One region of the Paenibacillus sp. TSA_86.1 genome, then DNA from elsewhere that is predicted to be linked to it. Evidence: predicted binding sites of a transcription regulator. Region 1 holds the regulator's gene; the other holds the start of a gene.
What was found. Region 1 encodes Rex, which represses fermentation and respiration genes when NADH is low (regulators of the CRP and FNR family bind a similar motif). Its sites were predicted from a motif close to TTGTGAAATATTTCACAA; they were not measured.
Positions count from the first base shown of each region.

Region 1 (3,209 bases):
TCGTTCAGGAAGATGGACTTCGCACCGTAAGCTGTTCCAAGAAGCAATGCTTCCCCAGCAGGCACGGCGGTTGGATCACCGGATACTCCTTTATGAATTAAAGCTGCAAGTCTCATTTCCTCAAACATATCCAGATTGTTATTGCTTGCCGGTCCGTCTGTTCCCAGAGAGACGGTAACTCCTGCTTTCAACAAAGCAGGAACACGGGCTACACCTGATGCAAGCTTCAAATTACTACCCGGATTATGAGATACAGCGACATCGTGACGTGCCAAGATCTCGATCTCTTCATCGTTCAGATGCACAGCATGCGCTACGAGTGAAGGACGTGAGAAAAATCCATGTTTCTCCAGATGCGCTACAGGACGCAGGCCGTAATCGGTCACATTCTGCTCCACTTCACGTAAGGTCTCAGACATATGAGTGTGAAGTGGCAAATTTAAATCGTGTGCAACCTGTACAAGCTTCTCTATGTAATCTGAAGGGCATGTGTAAGGTGCGTGCGGGGAGATCACGGTTGTGATGCGTCCATCCGCTTGTCCATTCCATTCACGTGCAAATGCAGCCGACTCTTCCAGCTTACGCATCTGCTCTTCTTCGGAGCAAAGTCCAATTACGCCGCGAGCCAGCGCCGCTCTTGCCCCGGACTGTTCAACGACTTTAGCTACCTGATCCATGTGGTCATACATATCCAGAAAAGCGGTTGTTCCGCCTTTCAGCATTTCAAGCACGGAAAGGGATGCTCCCCAATAGACGTCTTCCGAAGTCATCTTCGCTTCCATTGGCCACATTTTTTCTTGTAGCCATACTTGCAGTGCCAGATCATCTCCATGACCCCGGAGCAGTGACATGGCCGCATGACCATGCGTATTGATCAGACCCGGCAGGAAGAGCAATCCTTTTCCATCCACTTTGGTCAGGTTCTCGTCTCCATCCGGCAGCGTCTCACCAATATGCACAATCTTGTCGTTCTCAACGACCATATACCCCTGAACCACATTCCAGTCTGCACCTTCATTTACAGCGAATTTACCATTCTGAATCACCCATCTATTCGTTGTTGTCATCGTGCTCTTCTTCCTTTCCGTTTTCCAAGTAATAAGCCAAACTGAGCAAATCGGTCGTAAAATCAGCGTGATGAATGCGAACATGCGAAGGTGTTTTTAGAATCGTCGGTGCAAAATTCAAAATGGCCTCAATTCCCGAGTCAATCAGCTGGTCAGCAACGTTCTGCGCTTCTATGTCCGGCACTGTAATGATACCGATGCGAATGTTATCTTTCTGTACAGCTTCCGCGAGCTCCTCCATCGGTTGCACCGTCAGACTGTTAATTTTGCTGCCGATCTTCGGTCCAAAGGCATCAAAAATAGCGACAATCTTCATATTGTCCTTCAGATATGCATTGTAGTTGGATAATGCTTGTCCGAGATTACCGGCTCCCACCAGAGCCACGTTAATTTGCTGATCGATTTTTAGAATGTGACGAATCTTCTCTATCAAGTAAGAGACGTCATACCCGATCCCTTTGCGGCCAAAATCTCCGAAATAAGCCAAATCTTTGCGAATCTGAGCCGGGTTCAGATCCAGCCGCTGTCCAAGCTCCTGCGAGGAAACCGTTGTCACCTCACGCTGAACCAACTCGTTCAAATAACGTAAATATACAGGCAGACGCCGCACTACCGCTTCTGAAATTTTATCCGATTTCATTCTTGCTCCCCCTTACCATTGCCACGATAAAATAGAATAAATATTGAAAAGATGAGCATTCTGTATACATGCAAAATCCATGCATCACTCCTCATACAGAATGCCCGTATTGTTAGGATTATAAGTTCATATATGCGCTGCCTTTTCGAAGTCTCCTTCGAGTTTAACGCCATGGTGAAGTACAATGCAACGTTATAGCTTACAAATCGTTAATTTTGCTTCCCCGCAGGTCGATCCAGCCATTCAGCGATGCGCGGAACCATCTGTTCAGTAAGCATATGCTCCATTTTGGGTCCCGGCAGTGAATACAGGAAGTACTTGCCGTAATAAGCCTCAATCACTCGTGTATCATACACAATGACGATACCGCGATCCTTCCCCGTTCGAACAAGCCGGCCGAATCCTTGCTTGAAGCGAATGACCGCCTGTGGCACAGAAAGTTTCATAAACGGATTCTTCTTCTGTTCTTGCAGCAACTCACTCTTCGCTTCCAGAAGCGGATGGTTAGGCGGCTGGAAAGGCAGTCTCACAATCGCAAGACAGGTCAGCGCTTCGCCCGGAATATCCACACCTTCCCAAAAACTGCTCGTACCCAGCAGAACGGCAGCTTTGGCATCCTGGAATCGGCGGGTCAGCTTGGAGCGATTGCCGCTGTCCACACCCTGGCCCAGGAGTGAGATGTCATTACCGGACAAGGCCTCCTTCAAGGGTTCGTACACCTGGCGAAGCATTTTATAGGAAGTAAACAGCACCATCATGCGCCCTCGTGTTGCAATGGCCGTCTCGGCAAGAGACTGCACCAGCATCTGTACAAAGTGTGCATCTCCTACACTGCCTTTCAGACTTGGAAAATCACGCGGGATCACCAGCAATGCCTGTTCCCGATAATTAAACGGAGAAGGCAGCATCGAAGTCAGAAGCCGATTATTATCCGCAGCCTCTTGCAAGCCCAGCTGCTCAATCATGAACTGGAATGACTTATCAACCGACAGCGTAGCCGATGTAAGTACAACGCTTTTCTTTTTATCAAAAAACATCTCCTTCAGTTGTGCACTTACATCTACCGGAACAGCATACAACTGAAGGGACTTACTGCGGAACTGACCGCTCGCCTCCATCCAGTACACCGTCTTGGCGTCATCCATACGCATGAAGAACCTTAAATTCTCCTTCATCGTCGTCAGATCTTTCAAAAGTCCGGTGATATCCGTAATCAGACTGTCGGACTGATAATCGTCCTGATCTTCTTTCACTTCCAGCAACAGCTTGTCACCTTTGCGTACCAAATCACCCAAAGTCACATAAATCTGGTTCTCCAGTTCCTGTAGATCCTGCCATTTCGCAGGTTTCTGTGAAGCTTTGATCCGTAGCGAGAATTGTCCCGTTTCTCCTGGAGAAGCGTCACTCCGTTCGGGCAACAGACTAAACAGAGCATCGCTCAGCCGATCCCACATTTCCTTGACCTCAACGGCAAGCGGAAACATCTGATCCACCATAGAACC
Region 1 covers NZ_JBQZGE010000004.1:67,081-70,289, reverse strand. Annotated here, with positions in the region: gene ACUTVW_RS11595 (amidohydrolase) at 1-1,067, opposite strand, end outside; gene ACUTVW_RS11590 (redox-sensing transcriptional repressor Rex) at 1,051-1,707, opposite strand; gene dinG (ATP-dependent DNA helicase DinG) at 1,917-3,209, opposite strand, start outside.

Region 2 (3,209 bases), on a different contig from region 1:
GCTCCCATCGTATATTTCCAGCCGGTGTTGCCCGCAGCATTACAAATCGTCTGCTCCAGCATACTTGCCCCCAGCGCATTAAAGAAACGCCGATCCATACCGTCTACACCCAGCACACCCATATTACCGTAAAAACTATACGGGAGTATGCTCTCAGGTCCATACGTTGCAGACAAGTCTTTGAACTTTCCCGTAATTTCCTGAAGCGCTTCGTCCCAGCTGATCCGCTCGAACTTGCCTTCACCTTTGGCACCGACTCGTTTTATCGGATATTGAAGACGCTCGGGATGATACACCCGCTCCGTCATATTTCGAACTTTATTACAGATCGCACCCTTCGTAATGGGGTGATCCGGATTACCGGTTACCTTAACAATTTTACCTTGTTCTTTATGTAATAGCAGACCACATGTGTCTGGACAATCGAGCGGGCATACCGCTGGAAATACACCATTCTCCTGATCGATCATCGTTTGGCTCCCCCTCTTTCAATGGCTATCCCTATATCATATCCCGTTCGGGACTAAAACGTAAAGAGAACAGGGTAAATCGGCTAAATTTTCGTGAATGTCGGGTAGCCTATTTCTGTGCAAATCTATTATTCTTGTTTATTCAAAAAAAGTTTTATCCCTTTGATTCATTCTCTGAAACCAGGGGTAAATTAAGAACAAGGCATTAGGCTGGTGTTTCCCCACTTCCTCCTCATGCCATATCATGGACCACTCCCGAAATTCGCCATGCTCAGGTTTCGTTCCCCCGAACCTTGTCATGGCGAATTTATTTTGCGCAAAAAAAAGATGATCCTATCTCCTCTCGCCACGACCAAACTTGTCGTGAAGCGATAAGATGCATCATCTCACTTCATTATTTCTGGTAAATCTCCGTAACTATCTTCCTACACTCTGACTATTTATACTTGCAAATACGATGCTCCTAAGTGTCTACTCTACCCTAGGTTAAGCCTGTTTGCTCCACATCGCTCTGCCCTCTGCTTCCATAGGAGCAGTTACAGCAGGAACCAATGTTTCCTTTTTGGCTACTGTGGCTGCTTGCTCGGTCTTGCGCAGATATACCATCCAGTATGCAGCCGCTACGAACATTGCTCCGCCCGTCAGATTCCCCAGCCAGACCGGAATAAAATTCATGGCATACTGTCCCCAGGAGTAGTGTCCCTCAAAGATCGCTGCCGGAATAAGAAACATATTAGCCACAACGTGCTGAAACCCGATCGCCACAAACGCCATCGTTGGAAACCAAATACCCAGAATTTTACCGCTCATCGTATCGGCTGCATAAGACAGCCAGACTGCCAGCGCCACTAGCCAGTTACAACCTATGCCTGAGATAAAAGCCTGCAGGAAGCTGTCGTGTAACTTGTGCCCTGCCATATCAACTACTTTAGTCAGGTATACACCTTCGGCTGTAAGCCCAAGTACATGACCAAAGAAAAAGGCCACGAACAGGGCACCGAGCAGATTGCCAAATGTAACGAGCAGCAAGTTCTTCAGCATGCTGGCTGGAGAGATTTTACGTGTGATTGCAGCGAGCGGTACAGCCATCATATTGCCCGTCAATAGTTCTCCTCCGCCAATCAAGACCAGAATCAGACCTACCGGGAACACCGCCGCTCCGATAAATGTGGCAATGCTTCCCCACTCTGCTGGTGCAGATGCAATTACACGAATATCCAACAGAAACCCAAGCGCAATGAAGGCACCTGCCAAGAACCCCAGAATCAGTACTGAGGAAACCGGATTTTGTGCTTTCTTCAACCCGGCCTTTGCCGTATATTGTGCAACCTCTTGAGGGGTTTTAGTCGCCATATATCATCCTCTCCTTTGTCATCAATCCGTCCGTATTTTAAGCAAATCTATCCATGAATTCATTGTATATCGACCTCGCAGAAAACTTTGTGCAAATAATCACAATCTAATTCGAGAATATGATCCAATTCCCCAACTGTCTCCCCCCAAAGAATTTGAGACCCTTAGAAATAGGATTGAAGTACGAAAATGAAGAAACAAGATGATATAGACAGACGGCACAGACAACAGAGACAACAAAAAGGAAGACTGACGATATGATCGCCAGCCTTCCCTTTACCTTTATTTTCTGATGCACCCTAATTCTCTATAGTTGCTATTCGCATTCATTGTGGATGCCTTGCCCAAGCACAACCAACCTACACCAGTGCTGGAGCTTTAACTTCTACCGGAGGCAGGGCTTGCAGACCTGCAGTGTTCAAGAAGTTCCACGGTTTGTTGTAATGTGGTTGGAAGAAGAAGTCGATAAACGCCAGCTCATCCACGGTCATGTTGTTCTGGATACAAACCGAGATCGTATTGATCGACTGCGTCAGATCCACTTGTGACATCACCTGCGCACCAACAATCCGGCGAGTGGCTTGTTCGTAGACCACTTTAAGCAGCAGTTTCTCAGCGGTTGGCATAAATTCCGGACGGTAGCTGTCTTCCAGAATAACCGATTCTACAACCAGCCCTTCCTCCCTGGCAGACATCTCGGTCATACCCGTTCCTGCAATATTTTGTTCATAAATTTTAATACCCGATGTGCCCTGTGTTCCCATGTAAGGCGTCGTTGGACGAACCAGGTTGCGTGCTACGAGCGTACCCATCCGCACGGCGTTGGTTGCCAGCGGAATGTAGGCCGCTTTGCCTGTCGGGTTGTAATGGATCGCACAGCTGTCACCTGCAGCAAAGACATCTTCCTGGCTTGTTTGCATATATTTATTCACGATGATTGCACCGTTTGGCAGCATATCCACTTGACCTTTGAGCAGCTCCGTATTCGGACGGAAGCCGATACAGAGGATGACCAAGTCCGTCTCGAACTCCCCTTTGGATGTGATGACTTTGGTTACTTTACCATTCTCACCCTCAAACTTCTGCACCGTTTGACCAAGCGCCAGTTTGATGCCTTTTTCAGTCAGTGTATCTTCGATAACATCTGTGAATTCGGAGTCAAGATACTTGTTCAAAATACGATCCACGCTGTCAATCAGTGTTACTTCCTTGCCATTCATCTCGAATGCCTCCACCAATTCAACTCCGATGTAACCTGCGCCGACTACAGTCACGCGTTTCGCATCCTTCGCTTTTTCGATGATGGTGTTGGAATGATTGTAGTTTTTGCAGAGTAAGATGTTGTCCATCTCGATGCCTTCAAGTTTTGGTACAACTGGCCATGAA
Region 2 covers NZ_JBQZGE010000020.1:15,849-19,057, forward strand. Annotated here, with positions in the region: gene ACUTVW_RS24620 (molybdopterin-containing oxidoreductase family protein) at 1-470, opposite strand, end outside; gene ACUTVW_RS24625 (formate/nitrite transporter family protein) at 957-1,823, opposite strand; gene ACUTVW_RS24630 (FAD-dependent oxidoreductase) at 2,183-3,209, opposite strand, start outside.
Region 2: ACUTVW_RS24625 (formate/nitrite transporter family protein) is a predicted target of Rex. The motif match lies at 1,911-1,928, and genes of this name have one in related genera.